DNA from 2 places in the Shewanella sp. 10N.286.45.A1 genome. Region 2 is predicted to be linked to the other one. Evidence: riboswitches for the same ligand, from Rfam matches in the RefSeq annotation. Region 2 holds a riboswitch; the other holds the start of a gene.

Region 1 (9,456 bases), on a different contig from region 2:
TATGCTTTCAGTGACACAGGAAGAAATTTAGTAGTCGAAGCCAGGTTGGGCTTTTACCCCTGCCTCAAACGCATGCTTTATCGGCTGCACTTCACTTACAGTATCAGCTATCTCGATAATCGCTCGATGACACGCTCGCCCAGTTACAATCACATGCTGCATCTTAGGGCGGTTTTCTAGCGCCTTAATCACACGTTCTACATCTAGATAGTGGTAGCTCACCATGTAAGTTAGCTCGTCTAACATGACCAAATCTAAGCTCTCATCTTGCAGTAGCTTCTCGGCAGCATCCCAAGCTTTTACTGCCGCTGCAGTATCTTTATCGCGGTCTTGGGTTTCCCAAGTAAAGCCTGTACCCATGACATGGAAATCGACTCCGGCGCCTTCTAATAGAGTGCGCTCACCGCACTCCCAGTTGCCTTTAATAAACTGCACTACAGCCGCTTTCTTACCATGGCCAACGGCGCGCGCGACGGTACCAAAACCCGATGTAGACTTACCTTTACCGTTACCGGTTAACACCAGAAGAATACCTTTCTCTTCTGTTGCTCTAGCAATCTTGGCATCTACGCCCTCTTTGACTCGTTGTTGGCGCGCTTTATGTCGCTCAGCTTTTACTGCTTCTGCTGATTTGCTTTCGCCATTATCAGCTTGCTTTGAATCACTCATTACATATCCTTGTGCGTAGGGTTATTTGCGCATTTATATTGGCACATCATTTAAGTCGATTTTTTCCATATATCAGCCAAGGCTTCAACATCTAAGTGTTGCTCAAGCACGTCAGCTAAGCGGTCCAGCTGTTGCTCTCTTATTTGGTCGACATCAATACTATTAGCATCTTGCATTCCCGCCCACTGCAGTAACAATTGGCAAGCTTGCGGTGAATCAAACAGGCCATGGATGTAAGTACCAAAAATTTGATTATCAGTAGATAGCATACCTTCACTCTGCCAGCGTTTTACTGCTGTAGACTCATTTTGCTGATTATCTTTGCTCCGTCGGGTTAGCGTCAATGGCTGTTCCAATTTCATCAGCGAGTTAGAGCGCCCACAATGAATTTCATAACCTTTAACTTCTGCTTGTTTCCCTAACAGCGACAGTACGCCCTCTACTTGCAACAACACCTTGTCGCTTGTTAGTTCCGTGACCACAGGTAGTAAACCTAGTCCTTCACTGCTTCCAGCGTTATCTTCAATACCCTCTGGATCGTCAATCAGATGTCCAAGCATTTGATAGCCGCCGCAGATCCCAAGTACCTTACCGCCATAGCGAAGGTGCTTTTCTATCTCTTTATCCCAGCCTTGCTCGCGAATAAAATCCAGATCAGCGCGAACATTTTTGCTGCCAGGGACAATAATCAAATCCGCTGACGGTAAACTAGAATGGCTCTGTTGGCCTTTGTCTTGCGCGTGCTTGTGAGATTGAGTTTGCAATGAAACATACTCAAATTCGATTTGAGGATTGAGCCTTAGTGGGTCAAAGTCGGTGTGGTTACTAATGCGAGGTAAAACCAGCACTAATACTTTGAGTTTAGCATCAGTGCTTTTATCTGGCGCGGCAATCAGTGCATCCTCAGCATCAAGATGCAGATCATGTAGGTAGGGCAATACAGCTAATACCGGTTTATGAGTATAATTTTCTAACCAATCCAAGCCCGACTGCAATAGACTGATATCACCACGAAAACGGTTAATCACAAAGCCCTTTACTCGTGCTTGCTCCGACTCACTCAGTAGTGCCAACGTACCAACTAAATGCGCGAATACACCGCCTTTGTCGATATCTGCAATAATGATAACAGGGCAGTCGACCTCTTCGGCAAACCCCATATTGGCAATATCACCCTCACGCAAGTTTATCTCTGCTGGGCTGCCAGCACCTTCAACGAACAGCATTTGATAGTCATCAGTTAATCGCTTGAAAGACTCCTTAACCGCAGCCATTGCTTTAACGCGGTAACCTTGAGCATTTCTACCAAAGTAATCTTCCGCTTCCATCTTCATCAACGCTTTACCGTGGACGATAACCTGCGAGCCAGTATCTGAACTAGGCTTTAATAAAATAGGATTGAAGTCGATTTGCGGTTCAAGATGACAAGCCACGGCTTGCAAAGCTTGGGCGCGACCAATTTCGCCACCATCAATAGTGACCGCGCTATTGAGCGCCATATTTTGTGGTTTAAAGGGAGCCACTTTATAACCTTGGCGAACAAACATGCGGCACAAACCCGCAACCAAGGTACTCTTACCTGCATCCGAGGTTGTACCTTGCACCATCAACACCTTAGCTGGCTTTTTATGATTTTTATTTTTGCTTTCTAAAGTCGACAAAACACTTCTCCTAACCTTTTAGTCGCAAAGGTAAGCCCGCCGTAACCAGAGTTACTCTGTCAGCAATCGCAGCAATATCCTGATGTAGCCACCCAGCTTCATCCACAAAGCGGCGACTTATTTCTCCCATTGGTACAACGCCGCAACCAACCTCATTACTGACCAAAATTATTTCACCAGGTAACTCGGCGATGGTCTGTAAAAACTCGGCTTTAGTCGTTTGCCAATTATCAGTTTTTTGCAGTAAATGATTGGTTAACCACAAGGTTAAGCAGTCGACGAGAACTAGACTATTTTGCTGCACATTACTCTTTAATGCCGCTGTTAACGCCAATGGAGACTCAATGGTGCGCCAATCAATGGCTTCTGTTTGCCGTTTAGATTGATGCTGTACGATACGTGCTGCCATCTCTGTGTCCAATGCCTCTGCAGTCGCAAAGTAAAGACACGCTAACTGACGGCTTCCTTTTTGGTTTTTATTATTAGACACACGCTGCATCACTTGTGATTCAGCAAAATTACTCTTACCACTGCGCGCGCCGCCAAGTACTAAATGGATCACCAAGACGCTCCTACAATGAGTAATAACAAGTAACAAACGACTTCGGCAATTTGCTGAGTCGCCCCAAGCGTATCACCGGTGTAGCCGCCAATTTGTTTGTTAAACCACCGCGCCAATGCAATCCGTACAATCAATAGACCCGAGATAAGCACTAAAGCTTGCACAAATGATATTAACAATAACGAAATAAATGCTGTAGCCAGCAAAATAGACAGTTCGTTGATACTTTGCTGCATTGCCAGTGGCTTACTTTTACTGCTGGCATCATCGGAAACATACTGCTCAGAAAAGATAAAACTAGAGGCAACAACACGGCTTAAGGTATGGCCAACAATTAGTGCGAGACTAACGCTACTGGGATCAAAAAGCGCCAACTCACTGAGCAGTTGCCATTTGAGCAGTAAACACAATAGCAACGCCAACGCGCCATAACTGCCGAGTCGAGAGTCTTTCATGATGCTAAGCTTGGCTTCAATAGTCCAACCACCGCCTAAACCATCGGCTGTATCAGCCAAACCATCTTCATGAAATCCCCCTGTTAATAACACGCTAGCAATCATGGCGAAGATAATCGCAACACTTGGTGACACCCAAGGCAACATCAAGCTATAAACTAAAGCACTGAGCACACCAATAAGCGTACCAACCAAACCAAAATAGCGGCTAGCCTGATTTAGCTTTTCAGCATCGACTTCAATCCACTTTGGCATGGGGATCCGTGTAAAGAAGCCCATTGCGATAAAAAATAGATTGAGCTGTTGCTGCCAAGGTGCCATTAGATCTCTATCCCCGCGTCAGCAAAACTTGCCATCTCATTGTAGAAATTGGCCGCCGATTGAATTAACGGGAACGCTAGGGCTGCGCCCGTGCCTTCACCTAGTTTCAAGCCCAGATTCAATAAGGGTTTGGCTTGCATAAATTCAAGCATTAAGTAATGGCCTTTCTCATCTGACAGGTGCGAGAAGATCATATAGTCACGGCAATCAACATTAATATTTATCGCTACTAAAGCTGCAGCCGAAGCGATAAAACCATCAATAACCACTAACATGCCGCGCTCTGCTGCAGCGAGAATCGCGCCTGTCATCTGCACAATTTCAAAGCCACCAATGCAAGCCAATACCTGCATAGGGTCATCAAGTTCACTGTGGTGTAGTAACATCGCTTGCTCGACTAACATCTGCTTACGCTTAAATGTGGCCGCATCGATTCCAGTACCGCGACCAACACAATCGGCTGCGGGGATCCCAGTTAACACCGACATAATCGCAGCAGCTGCAGAGGTATTGCCTATGCCCATTTCGCCAAGCGCTATCAGGTTACAACCATTCTGGTGATGCTGTTGAACGCGAGCAGTGGCCATATCAAACCCCTGCTTAACAGCCCCAAGTGTCATCGCTGCGCGCTTATGAATTGGGCCTGTTCCCGCCCCTAAACGCTGATCAATAACCCCACTCTCACTTTCAAAGGGTTGCAATACACCACAATCTATCACTTCCAGCTCTAATCCAACTTGGCGGGTAAACACGTTAATTGCAGCCCCGCCAGCCATGAAGTTCCTGACCATTTGCTCAGTCACTTCACTCGGAGCGATAGACACACCAGAATCCGCTATGCCATGATCAGCGGCAAACACTATCATTTTTGGATTGTTGATCTGTGGGCTGTCTTTACCTAGCACTTTTGCAATTTGCAGCGCGAGTCCTTCTAGATCGCCAAGCGCACCTAATGGTTTAGTTTTGGTATCAATTTTCTGTTGAATTGCTTCATCAAACTCTGAACTCAATGGCTTTATATTAAACATCTAACCTTTTGCTCCCAACATCCCAAAAGGGATAAATTAAACTGCAACCACGTTAAGTGCGTTTTGCACTGCGGCTGCCTAAAATAAACAAGAAAAATATACTGCCCATCACTGCGGTGATAATCCCAACGGGTAACTCTTGGTAGCTCAATATTGTACGTGCCAATACATCAACCCAAACCATAAATAGCCCACCTATCGCAGCAGTCAGCAGTAACGGGTAACGGCCAGGAAAGAGCAAGCGCACCGTGTGCGGTACCATCAAACCGATAAAACCTATGCCACCGCAATTTGCGACTAATATCGCTGTGATAAGCGAGCACAGTAACAACATAGATAACCGTAGACGCCCAACGTTTATCCCTAAAGTGTGCGCTGTCTCATCGCCGGCTCGCATCGCAACGATCTGCCTTTTAAATAACAGAATAACTAACGTACAAATCGACACTATAATTGCGGGTAAAATCAATCCAGACCAACTGGCTTTAGCAAAGCTACCTAAACTCCAAAAAAGCACTGAAGCGGCCGCTTGAGGGCTCGAAAAGTACAGCAGTAAACTGGCCATGGCACCAAACATAAATGAGATAGCGACACCGGATAACAGCATACGCTCGACCTGAGTTGATAAATTTCGACCACACAAACTCAGTACCATCAATACCGATAAGCTGGCACCAATAAATGCACCAAGAGGTAAGCTTAGCCACAATATACTTTGGCTAAATAGGGTTAAAACCACCACAGCACCAAAAGACGCACCAGAAGATATGCCAAATAGGTAAGGGTCGGCCAACGGATTACGAGTCACGGTTTGCAACACACTGCCCGCAATAGACAGACCAGCTCCAGCAATAAACGCCAGTATGACTCGCGGTAACCTTAGCTCCCAAATAATGCGTTCAGTCACACCTTGGTTTTCACCTAGGCCGAAAGCTTTGTGGCTAAAGACCTGTAACACGTCATTAGCTGAAATACTTGCGGCACCAAAGCTTGTTGCTGCAAATGGTGTAATAACCGCTATTAGCAGTAGCGTAATGAGCAATAGTAATTGATAGGACTGTTGCCATTTACTCTGAGCAATAACAGACAATGAATTAGACATCCTTGCCACCCTCTTCTAATCCATGATGCGATTTACTGCGCGGTTCATAACCATAGAAATAACTGATAAGTGGGTTACCGTGCTGTGGGTGAGGTTTAACTTCACAACAGACATCAAACACTTCGCCAATACGCTGCTCTGTTAACACTGCTTTGGGCGTGCCCTTGGCTACACAGCGCCCCTTATCAAGGAGTAATAACTCGTCGCACAGAGCACTGGCAAGATTGAGATCATGAATTGAGGTGATGACTGTTATATTAAGCGTGTGCAGTAACTCTAAGGTTTGGATTTGGTAGCGAATATCAAGGTGATTAGTTGGCTCATCCAAAATCAACAGCTGTGGTCGCTGAACAATCGCACGAGCGATGAGCGCACGCTGTTTCTCGCCACCAGATAAGCTTTCATAAGCTTGGTTAGCTTTATCAGCCAAGCCCACTTTAATTAAAGCCTGAGCCACAACCTCTCGATCATCAGCATTGGTAAATTCAAACGCGCCTTTATGGGGCGTCAAACCTAGGCTGACAAGCTGAGTGGTGGTCATTTCAAAGTGATGTGGTGTATCTTGCAGTACAACAGCAATCTGCTTGGCAAATGCCTTTGCTGATAGTGCTGTAATTGGCTGACCAAATAAATGAATTTTACCGCTTGTAGGTTTGATAAAGCGATATAGACAACGCAGTAAGCTAGATTTACCCGCACCATTGGGGCCAATAATGCCCAGCATGCTTCCTTTAGCTAAGCTAAATTCGATATCAGATAATATGGGCTGGCTATTTAATTTCCAGCCTAAGCCGCGAACAGTAAGTACTGTTTCTGATGCCTGACTAGACATTCAATAAACTGCAAAACATGTGTTAGTACACTCCCTTGAGACGCCCGCTCAAGTTATTCAGTATGGTTAAGTTAGGCTGGTATCTGACTTGGGGCGAAAGCTATTTCGCTCCCATACAGTTGCGGGTACAGTCCGGACTCATTAGCCTTATGCGGCCACCGGTTCCCAATTTGTGCGATAAAGCACCTAACTTAAATTTAGTTTGTGTGGTTTACCTCATTTTGAGGTAATAGGCTGCAGTTTATCATGCAAAGCTGATAAGGCATTGCACTTGATCAACAACTTGTTACTCCAGCCCCCAATTAAGGCTTAAGTATTGCTGGCCACCATCTTCCAAGACATCAATAACCACCGTCGCTGCATAGGGCAATTTCAAAGCACTGTAGATCCCTGCGCACTGTTTTAGTCCGAGGGATTTAGCCATTAAGTGTCGAATAACGCCGCCATGGGTTAATAGCAATATAACCTTACCTTTATACTGCTCAACTAAAGCCTCCCAAGCCTTATCCACTCTAGATTCAAAAGCTTGCATCGTTTCGCCGTTTGGTGGGGTATGCACCCATGGATTTGCCCAGTAGGCATCCAACTGCTCACTGTATTGCTGATAAAGCTCAGTGAAAGGCTTTCCATCCCAATCGCCAAAATTAACTTCCATAAAACCGGCCAGTTCAACAAAATGAATATTGTGCTGCATGGCAAAAGCTTGAGCGGGTTCTGAGCAGCGCAATAATGGCGAACTCACCACTAGATCCGCCATGCTGTTTTTAGCCAAATGACAGGTTTTACTATTTTTAAGAGTCGAAAAAGCCACATTTAGCTGCTCTTTTCCAGCTAAACTCAGCATAACATCCGTATGACCACGTAAAATATTGCCGCCTTCGCAGGCACCATGTCGTAGTAAAATCACCTTGGTATTTTTCACCAAACAATCCAACCAATTATATTTATCAAATACTTACAAGTAAACCATTACATATTCTTATTGAAAAAGTATCAAGTTTTAGGGGTTGCACTTTCGCTAATGACTCACGTATTATGGACGTCTATACGTATAAATGTCCAAAAATAAATAACTTAGCCTAGTAATGCTAGCTTTAAGTTGATAAGAATGGACAAAGTAACTGAATTTATATTTTGCGACTCTGTATTTGGTAGGAATTTTTTATGGCAACACATACCCTGAGCCCAGTCCCGCACACCCAAGATACTGCCGACAAGGTGTTAGCAGTACTGACTAAAAAGTTAGAGGAAGGGATCCTGCTACTTGATGGTGCAATGGGCACCATGATCCAAGATCGCAAATTTGAAGAGCAACAATTTCGCGGTGAGCAGTTCAAAAACTGGCATTGTGATGTAAAGGGTAACAACGATATGTTGGTGCTCACTCAGCCTGAAGCTATCAAGCAGATCCATAAAGATTACCTGCTGGCTGGCTCCGATATTATCGAAACCAACACCTTTAATGCCACTCGTATCGCCATGGCCGATTACGATATGCAGGCACATTCAGCTGAGATAAATTTACAGGGTGCTCGCCTCGCGCGAGCAGCCGCCAATGAAGTAGAGGCTGAAACCGGCCGCCAATGCTATGTAGCGGGCGTGCTTGGTCCGACCAACCGTACTTGTTCAATCAGCCCTGATGTTAACGACCCTGGGTTTCGTAACGTCAGTTTTGATGAGCTTGTAGACGCTTATATTGAGTCAATCAATGCACTCATTGCCGGCGGCAGCGATATCATCATGGTTGAGACCATCTTTGATACCCTCAATGCAAAAGCGGCACTATTTGCCATTGAAACCGTCTACGACACCCAAGGTTTCCGCCTGCCCATTATGATCTCAGGCACCATTACCGATGCCTCAGGTCGAACACTTACCGGGCAAACGACCGAAGCTTTCTACAACTCACTGCGCCATGTAAAGCCATTAACCATTGGGCTTAACTGTGCATTAGGGCCAAAAGAGCTGCGCCCATATGTAGAAGAGTTATCAAAAATATCCGAGTGTTTTGTCTCGGCGCACCCTAACGCTGGTCTACCCAATGAATTTGGTGGTTACGACGAAACACCAGAGCAAATGAGCGAAGTGATTGAAGAGTGGGCCGAGGAAGGCTTTTTAAACGTGATTGGCGGCTGTTGTGGTACCACGCCCGCTCATATCCGCGTCATCCGCGACGCCGTGATTAAGCATCCAGCACGAAAGCTGCCCGATATTCCAGTAGCTTGCCGCCTATCAGGGCTTGAACCGCTCACTATTGATGAAAACTCACTATTTTTAAACGTGGGTGAACGTACGAACGTTACTGGCTCGGCTAAGTTTTTACGCCTGATTAAAACCGGCGAATATGAAGAAGCGCTCAGTGTTGCCCGCGATCAAGTTGAAAACGGCGCGCAGATCATCGATATCAACATGGATGAAGGCATGCTCGATGGCGCTGAAACCATGCACAAGTTTCTTAATCTTATTGCCTCTGAGCCTGATATTTCACGTGTACCAATTATGATCGACTCCTCTAAGTGGGAGGTGATTGAGGCGGGCCTAAAATGTATTCAAGGTAAGGGCATCGTTAACTCTATTTCGCTTAAAGAGGGCGAAGAGAAGTTTATTGAGCAAGCCACATTGGTGAAACGCTACGGTGCGGCTGCCATCGTGATGGCATTTGATGAAGTCGGCCAAGCCGATACTAAAGCACGTAAAGTAGAAATATGTACTCGCGCATACAATGTGTTGGTTGATAAAGTAGGCTTCCCGCCAGAAGACATTATCTTTGACCCGAATATTTTCGCCATTGCGACCGGTATTGAGGAGCACGACAACTACGCCGTC
Region 2 (9,456 bases):
TAGAGACACTAAATGTGGCAATAATGCTGATAAGCACAATCCCCAACATAACCGCATTGGGTCTTTTTACATTATATTTAGCTAAGCCTATGACAGTGGTAAATAAACGGATTGGTTGAGACTTTGCAACTGAGAACTTGGCAAAATAAATAAGCGTAGTAAGGCTCAGTAAATAGTTACAGAACACAGCAAAAGCCACCAGCAATCCAAAGCTTTGAATTGGAGGTGACGGACTAAAAGTTAATAAACAGAAACCAAATATGGTGGTGACCGTTGAGTAGAAAAGTGGTGCTTGATTAACACCAACGGTTTCAGTTAACGCTTGTTCATTCGACAAGCCATTATTCACTGCCCTACGCCAACCAAAATACAGGTGCGATGCATAGGCAAGCGCTAACGTCACAATGATCACCGGCACAAAAGCGCTAATTGCAGCCAAGGTGAGCTTCAACCATGCTGCAACGCCGACCGTCAAAACAAGTGCGATTAAGCTATTAAGGCACAGCGCTGCTATCCACACTGTCTGCCTAATAAATAGAGCCGCCATAACAAAAATGACCAGTAATAAAGAGGGAGCAAACCAAGTAAGGTCATGGCGCAATACTTTGGCATATTGCCAATTTAAGGCATGAGTGCCATTGAGGTAACTTTCAACCTTCAATGGTTGCCAGAACTGTTGTGATTGAAGCTTGATGTTATCTAACGTATCGATGAGCCATAAGCTGCGTGTTTTAAATTGCGACGCCTTAGACTCATCTAACTGAAACTGGAGCAATATTGCATGGCCGTCATTCGACAAAACAGAATCGAGGCGAGGATGCTTTTTATAGGACAAGATTTTATTGGCTTGGGCGCTACCTTGCACAAATTGATTATAACCCTGCACACTGATGATATCTGACTGTTTATCAATTTGAGAGACAAAGGCTAACAAGGACTGGTTAAGCTCTCCGTCACGCCAGTCCTGTTTGCTCTCAAGCAATAACCACAGCTGATCATGACGCTCGAAGTTATCACCCATGTTATTAAAAGCGATAAAGCGTGAGTCCTCAGGAGAGAAATAATCACTAAAATCGACATCGAGGTTCAACCTATGTAGTCCTAACAATGAAAGCAGCAGCAGAAAAGCAATAACTACGAATAGCACTACTGGATAACGTTGAATTTTCCAAACTGTCTGACTATGCAACTAGCTTCACCCTCACTGATATTTTAGTTATAAAACACTAGACCGTGTAACTCACGATTATATTCACAGTTTTATAACAAATAGTAGTTCAATGGCTAAAGCTATAGAACTGACAAACAAATTGCTCAGTTGTGCAGCTAAACGCTGCATTATTCAACGCACAGCTAAAAAATAGTGATATTTAGCAGAAATTGGTTGACTCAAATCGGTAAAAGCCTTTTAATAGCGCCCGTTGCCCGAATAGCTCAGTCGGTAGAGCAGAGGATTGAAAATCCTCGTGTCCCTGGTTCGATTCCGGGTTCGGGCACCAATATTTAGTTTAGGTGTTGCAACATCTAAACATTAAGCTGAGGCAATCTAAGACCTTAAGCTTACAAAAAACCTCGCCTAGCGAGGTTTTTTTGTATCTGGGATTTAAAATCCTACAGCCTCCACTCTTTAGCTAAATTGCATCAACAAAAAAGCCAGTCTGGTTAAGACTGGCTTTTAAACTATTTGCAGACGCTATAAGCTTATAGCGCGCTATAGCTCACGCTGAAAAATAGCTCTCTGCCTGGGCTGTTGTAATTAGTCACCGACACAATGTCTTCATCGAAAACATTATTAGCTTTTAAGCGTAGTTGCCAACTATCAGAGACTTGATAACCAACACCTAAATCTAACTGATGATAAGCATCTAGATACTGCTTATATCCAGCATAGCGTTTACCTTGATAATGATAATTAGCCAGTAGTTCAAAGTCATTCCAACGGTAGCTTAGCGAGTAATTCACTTCATTTTCGCTGCGGCCGGTTAACTTTTCTTCAGTCGCTTTATCTTCAGTATCTAGGTAGGTATAAGCCAATTGATGTTCTAAACCAAATAAGGAAAATTTAGTAAAGAATTCCGCACCTAAGATCTTTGCATCATCGATATTGCTAGGTTTAGAGATATCCCAGCCATTACCATCAACTTCACCCGTTTTTTCCCAGCCAATCAAGTTTTTAATATCGTTTCTAAATAGACTAATATAAGCCTGCACATCGTTGTGTTGATAATTCAGCGTAACATCATAGTTTTCAGATGTTTCAGATAGAAGAGCGGGGTTGCCTAAGTTTGGATAATACAGGTCGTTGAATGTTGGTGCTTTAAATGCTGTTCCTGTAGTTACAGCTAGACGCCACTGCTCATCAAACTGATAGGCAAGCCCTAAGTTATAGGTTGTTTCACTGTCGACATTCTTAACGTCATCATAGCGAACGGCAATTTCAGCAAGCAATTTATCCCACTGCTTTTCTGCAAGTAAATAAACGCCGACCAAATCTCTATCAGTTTGGGCATAATCTCCAATTATAGCTTCATTCGACCAATCAATGCCACCGCTAAGGTTTAGGTCGTTACCAACTAAATACTGATTACTCCAGTTAACTTGCTTACGCTTAGTTTCAAATTCACTCACATTTACAGCTACGCTACCGCCGCGGAAATAGTCGTTATAATCACGAGACTGGCTTATAGTCAACTTACTGTTAAAATGCTCAGTACTGTATTGAGTACCTAAAGTCCAAAGGTAATTAGCGAATTCAAACTCATCGTTGCCACCAGAACCATAGATGTCATCGTATTGAGTATTCCCCTTATCGTACTGACCATTCCAAAGTGCCTGCCATTGTTCATTTAACGATTGTGAACCTTTAACAGATAGCGATGTACGATCATAACCGTCAGCATCATTTTCTGCTTCAGCGCCATTGTAGACATCGTAGCCATTTGAACGATCATGGTTGATAGCTAGCGTACTGCTGCCTTGTCCATGCTCCAGACCAATACCAGCAGAACCACGAACATAATCATTGCTACCGTATTCAGCGCCAACATACCATTCATCTGATTTTAGCTGGCGAGTAAATATTTGAATCACACCACCAATAGCATCACTACCCCATACCGATGCTCTAGGGCCTTTTAGCACTTCTATTCGCTCAATATTCTCAGGAGAGATAGTACTTAAGTTTGCAGTACCCAATGTTGCAGAACCGATTTTCACACCATCGACAATGATTAAAGCATGGTCACTACTGGTTCCGCGGATACTTACAGAAGAAGCTTGCGCAGCACCGCCATTACGAGTGACGCTTACACCAGGCAGATTTTCTAACACGTCGGCAATTGACTTCGGATTAAGCCGTTCAATCTCGCTGCGTTCAATAGTATTAATAACGGTAAGCTGTTGTTCAGTGCTTCTATCAAAACGGGTACCGGTTACGGTGATGGTTTCGATAGTCACGTCTTGATTGGATTCTGCTGCCACTGTTGGCAATACAGTTAAGCTGAATACGCCGCTGATAAGCAACGCAATTTTAGATGGTTTAGTACCCATTTACCCTTGACTCCTAAAGGAAAACGGAGCAAATGTGTCACGGCACAGTAAAATAAATAGCGCATAGTGCCTTCGCTACATTTACCGGTTGCCGCACTTCGAGATCTGCCCGCCGAAATCATCGAAATCACTTTACGGGCCGGTCTCCGGACTTAGGCTCTATATTGATGAAGTCATCAATATGCGACAACAAGCTTTAAAGCGCTTGTGTCTCACCATTCACCGTTGCGGGGGCAGTGTCAGAATTTAACTGACTTCCCGATTATCCTCAGCCAACAAGCAAGTTGAAAGCAGAGGCACCAATAAAGTTGACTAGTTAGTTATTTTTTATCGTTGTTACGCTGCGGTATGTTGAGGTTACCGCTTTGTGCGCGCATTATAGACGTCTATATGGTTAAAAGTCTAACTAATCAAAGAGCAGATTTGTTCTAGCTTAGATTGTAATGACTAGACTTATCGCTATAAACAGAAAGAATGAGATAAAACCTAGCAGCTAATCCTTTAGGGTCTGTTGATCTTTAGAGCTTAGTTTTTGTTCGATTCTTTACCGTAAGGAATAATGCTTCTAGTACAAGGCTTGAGCGATGACGCTCTACCAGCTAAGTGAAGGGCACATCACGCATTCTAGTCATAATAGAATAGAAGCAATGAAACGGATCCAAAGGACAGCATTCCTTGGCCATTTTTTCTGCGTTAAAGGCTCTTGTGGAGAGTGACTACACGACATAGCCTCTGCCTTGCCAAAATGGCCAATAAATTACTCCAAAAACAACCATGAAAGAGCAGCAGACCCTAGTCTTGTTTCGCAATATGGGCAGGAAAAACCAGTATAAAAGCCTTTTTAGCAGCGCTATGCCAATTGCTGCTGAAGATTTAGCTAGCACCCATATTACTCAAAAAAAACCAGTATCAGACCACTGATGTTTTAATTTAAATTAAACGGGCTGGCCGCAGACATAAACTCACGATAGTTTTTCTTTTCAACCAGAGTGCTGATGGTATTAAATTCATTACTTCGCAAAGACTTATGGATAAGATACAAATCCTTCTCTCCGCTAATAGCAGTATAAAAACCAATCTCACTTAGGCGCTGAGGCTCTTTATAAAAATTGATTTCAAGTCCATTTAGATGGGTGTTTGGCATTCGGGTACAACCAATGATGGCACTAGCAGTTTGATGACCATTAATAAATTCATTATCAACGCGTTCATATATCACCTCACCACTGCAGTTATCTCGATAGGTAGCAACCATAGTATCAAGGAAATCATCCGGTTTAATATTAACTGCCATTCCCTCAAAACCTTGAATGCATACCATTGAAGACCAATTATTTAGGCCTTCAACTTGAGGTAAAAACTCAGCAGAAAACATCCCATCTTCTCGTTGTGTGTAGGCTAGTTTCCAGTCATTGGGAAGGAAAAAACTTAATTTCTGGCTAAAAATAGACAGTTGCATAGGCGACTTATCAATCGAGCTCTCTGTCGTTTCTGATGCATACGCCCCCATTGAAAAATGACAGCATAAAAGTACTGAACAGATTACCCAGCGTGACGGCTGACTTGCTTTCATACCTTTACAATCCTTGTTTAGGGTATTTATGTTTAACAGATTGTATCGTTACAGCAGCAAAAGGCATAGATAAAAAATCCCTCCTAAGGATACAGCCAGCTTTTAGCGAACCAATAGTGAATCTATTCAACCGCATACTTGAAACGCCACCACTCATTATCATTTAATTAACATAAGGGCTTGCACATTATGATTACATTTGTAATCATAATTAAAAATTACAACTGTAATCAATAGTTATCATCAGTGAAATAATAGCTATTGACGAGATAATCATCATGAAAGAGATAAGTAATGCTGAGCTCAATGTACTCAATGTGCTTTGGCAAAAATCGCCAATAAGTGCCAGCGAAGTTGTAGCCCAGTTAAGTAAGAATACTGACTGGCACGAGAAAACAGTTAAAACGCTGCTTAATAGACTTGTTAAAAAGCAAGCTATCGGTTTTGAAAAGCAGGGTCGTAGTTACTTATATCATCCACTCATTGCTCAAAGTGATTATCAACTGAAAGAGAGTGAATCTTTTATCGAAAGACTCTTCTCTGGTCGGGTTGCTCCTTTAGTTGCAGGCTTTGCTCGCGAAAACAAGCTAAGCGCAAAAGATGTTGAAGAGTTACAACAACTGATTGATACCTGGCAAGAGGAAAATAAGTCATGAGCCTTTGGTTACTGCAGCAAACTCTGTTATTAAGCCTTATTTGCAGCATACTATTACTTGGCCATAGCAGATTACAGAAACACTTTGGTGCACACAAAACCTATACTTTGTGGATGTTATTACCGCTACTTTTGTTGAGCTCTATATTAGTCAACTATGTTCCTACGCAACTATTTCCCGTGCAATCTAATCAGATTGCTTATTACAGTGTTCAGGCTGGCAAAGCCATAAAGCAAAGTGAATCATCTTGGTACAGCCAAGCACTAACCGTCATCTGGCTTATAGGTTTAAGCACAATGTCACTGGCATTGTGGTTGCAAGGCGCTTACCTACGCACATTGCTACAGACAGCTAAAAAGGTAGAAGGTTTAGCTTCCTACCTAGCAACATACAGCCATGAAAAGGTTCACTCTCCTATGCTCGTTGGGGTTATTCACCCCAAGATTATTCTACCTACTGGGTTTGTAAATCTAAGTCCCTTACAGCAGCGTGCCATTATTGAGCACGAACAATACCATCACCAAAGATTAGATCTGAGTTGTAATCTTTTAGCCTACGGGATCTTAGCTGTATTTTGGTTTAACCCTTTGTTTTGGATAGCATATAGACGTTTTAGGAATGATCAGGAGTTAGCCTGTGATGCTAAGGTAACTGCCACTCTCGATACTGCAGAGAAAATAGTTTACAGCAAACTGTTACTCGCATACTCACAACAAGCTAGTCACGGCTTGTTACACACACACTATGGAAACAAACACATACTCAAGGAGCGTATAATGCAAATGAGAACTCATCAACAAGGCCAAAGTGGCTTAGCCGTTATTGGGCTGACTGTGGCACTGGGCTTAAGCAGCCTTTTACTTAACCAGCAAGTGTTAGCTGGAGACGATAAAAATCCTGAAATCCATCCAGTTATCAGAATTGAACCCGCCTATCCTGCTGCGGCAGTAGAAGCCAATCAAAATGGATTTGTAGTAATGCAATTTGATATCGCTCCCACAGGCGAAGTGAACAATGTTGAAGTGATCAAGTCATCGCCAACTGCAGTATTTGATGCATCAGCCATTAAAGCCTTAAAGCAGTGGCGTTATAGCGAATCTAAAACTGGCGCAAAAGGCTCGTTAGTACAGCTTGATTTTGTTGTTGAAGCACCAGTGAGTGACATTGAAAAAGTTAAAGTGACCTCAAAATAAGTAGACCAACCTGTCAGTAGTTATAGCAAATAGGAAAGAGCTGTAGATATTGAACAGGCAGACTTTACGATACGAGATAAACACCAGGAATGCTGCGTTTATCAACAAAGAGCCTAGATGCTCTTTTTGTCGTTACAAAAAGCCATAAAAAAACCCGGTGCAACACCAGGTTTTAATTTAACAAAAAACTTACCACTAACCGTTATCGACGCTTAAGTATACTCACGTTCAATACGCTCAGCATTTTCTCTGTGTCATCCCAACCGATACATGCATCGGTAACGCTCTGGCCATAACATAGCGATTGTCCTTCAACAGGATCCTGACGACCTTCAACTAAGTTACTCTCAACCATAACGCCAAATATCGATGTTTCACCAGCACTCAATTGGCCCGCAACATCATCGGCAACAGACATCTGTAGTGCAAACTGTTTGCGGCTATTAGCATGGCTAAAATCAATCATAATGTTATTCGCAAGCCCGGCTTTATCAAGTTGCTGGTTGATCTCTGCCACGTGTGCTGCACTGTAATTAGGCTCTTTACCACCACGTAAGATGATATGGCAATCAGGATTACCTTTGGTTTCAACAATCGCTGAATGGCCAAATTTAGTCACCGATAGGAAATGGTGTGGCGCACTGGCTGCACCAATGGCATCAATGGCCACTTTGATGGTGCCATCAGTACCATTTTTAAAGCCTACAGGGCTTGAAAGGCCAGAAGCTAGCTCTCTATGTACCTGCGACTCAGTAGTACGTGCGCCAATGGCTCCCCAGCACATTAAGTCAGCAACATATTGCGGCGTGATCATATCTAGAAACTCACCAGCCGTAGGTAAGCCCATATCATTAAGATCTAGCAACAGCTTGCGAGCAGTGCGTAAACCATCATTGAGCTTAAAGCTGTTGTCCATATACGGATCGTTAATCAAGCCCTTCCAACCAACCGTAGTACGTGGCTTTTCAAAGTAGACTCGCATAACGATCTCTAATTGATCTTTGTACTTTTTACGCAGCTCAACAAGACGTTTACCGTACTCAACAGCTGCAATAGGGTCATGGATAGAGCAAGGGCCGATAACCACTAAAAGGCGATCATCTTTTTTTGCTAAGATATTATGAATGCTTTCACGCGCATTAAATACGGTCGCTGATGCGTTCTCTGTTGCCGGAAATCGCTCCAAAATGGCAATTGGAGGTAACAACTCTTTAATCTTATTAATTCGAACATCATCATTTTGGTAATACATGGTAATACTGCGCTCCGTCTAGCGTGTGAATTCTTATCTCTCGATTGCGATACTGCGTTCAATTTATCCAGTATCTCCTCACATTGCAATCAAGTAATTAAAAATCACATAAAATAAATTTAACTGCATATTTCTAAACAATAATTTAAAAAAACTTTCACTGTATTTATTCTATATAGAGCCAATTAATTCCCACTAAACATCCTATAATGCTTTCAACAAACTAATAACGTGCTCAAATACCGTCATGCACAAGTATATTAAATGTTATCAGTAGTTATGAGCGCGGCAGCCCTTCCTGCTGTAAAAATCAACGAAAGCACTGTTATGGTGATTATGTTATTGGAGGGCGACAGAAGTTATCCTATAAAAGATAAGCATGAGCTATCACTCACATCAATAAAAATCGACGCCACTAGCAGGCAGCTAATGACTTCTCATTGCTTGCAGCTTTGATTGATAGCGATGCTTGTTGTTTGAGTCATTGGTTAATGATAATGCTTTCTCCATATTGACTTCAGCTTTGCGTTCATCGCCCGTAGCCCAATATGTTCTAGAAAGACCAAAATAGAATTCATGGCGGTAATCGGCCTTATCAATCGCTTTTTTATACCAGTTTAACGCTAGCTTATATTCTTTATCGAAGTATGCCTGCTGCGCCATGCTGTAGTAATAATAAGGATTATGGATCCGAGCGAGCTCCATGACTTTGTGTACATCAGCCCACTCATCAAGCCTATTTTGCTCTCCAAGTATAATGGCATAGTTATAGAGCGCATTCATATCATCGGGATCAATGGTTAACGCTAATTTATACAAAGCCTCAGCCTCTTCAACGAGCCCTTTATATCGATATAACACAGCTAGCGTATTAATCGCTGGCAAGAATTGATTATCCTGCTGCAAACTGAGTTTTAACAAACCATACGCTTTATCATATTGCCCCTTAACCAAAGCTTCGGCAGCAACATTATTGTAATACATTGAGGCCACCATCGACTGACTTACCCGCCGCTTGTCATAGCCTTGCATCGCTCGCTCTGGTAAAAAATCGATTTGAATTGCGCCAGTGGAAAAGTTAATGCTATTACGCTGCTCTTGCGGCAATAGCTTAAGGTTAATGTGACCATTTACAAGATAGAAGCCTCCTTGTTTATCCCAAACAGGTGGAACATCAATCTCTTGGAATTGAACAGTTACATCTAGCTCATCGGCTATTGCGGCGGTTAATAA

What was found. A riboswitch is a leader RNA that binds a small molecule or an ion and turns the genes downstream of it on or off. The one in region 2 is predicted to bind cobalamin.
Region 1: linked by a shared signal. The riboswitch ahead of AB4238_RS04420 (ABC transporter ATP-binding protein) and the one ahead of AB4238_RS03830 (TonB-dependent receptor domain-containing protein) in region 2 are both predicted to bind cobalamin.

The regions. Positions count from the first base shown of each region.
Region 1 covers NZ_JBFRMK010000049.1:10,161-19,616, reverse strand. Annotated here, with positions in the region: gene cobO (cob(I)yrinic acid a,c-diamide adenosyltransferase) at 28-669, opposite strand; gene AB4238_RS04445 (cobyric acid synthase) at 720-2,276, opposite strand; gene cobU (bifunctional adenosylcobinamide kinase/adenosylcobinamide-phosphate guanylyltransferase) at 2,341-2,892, opposite strand; gene AB4238_RS04435 (adenosylcobinamide-GDP ribazoletransferase) at 2,889-3,668, opposite strand; gene cobT (nicotinate-nucleotide--dimethylbenzimidazole phosphoribosyltransferase) at 3,668-4,696, opposite strand; gene AB4238_RS04425 (FecCD family ABC transporter permease) at 4,749-5,798, opposite strand; gene AB4238_RS04420 (ABC transporter ATP-binding protein) at 5,791-6,630, opposite strand; cobalamin riboswitch at 6,687-6,835, opposite strand; gene AB4238_RS04415 (histidine phosphatase family protein) at 6,917-7,552, opposite strand; gene metH (methionine synthase) at 7,795-9,456, shown strand, end outside.
Region 2 covers NZ_JBFRMK010000043.1:3,468-12,923, reverse strand. Annotated here, with positions in the region: gene AB4238_RS03840 (RND family transporter) at 1-1,189, opposite strand, end outside; tRNA gene AB4238_RS03835 (tRNA-Phe) at 1,424-1,499, shown strand; gene AB4238_RS03830 (TonB-dependent receptor domain-containing protein) at 1,702-3,549, opposite strand; cobalamin riboswitch at 3,669-3,868, opposite strand; gene AB4238_RS03825 (hypothetical protein) at 4,475-5,122, opposite strand; gene AB4238_RS03820 (BlaI/MecI/CopY family transcriptional regulator) at 5,401-5,778, shown strand; gene AB4238_RS03815 (TonB family protein) at 5,775-6,971, shown strand; gene aroG (3-deoxy-7-phosphoheptulonate synthase AroG) at 7,174-8,223, opposite strand; gene AB4238_RS03805 (tetratricopeptide repeat protein) at 8,650-9,456, opposite strand, start outside.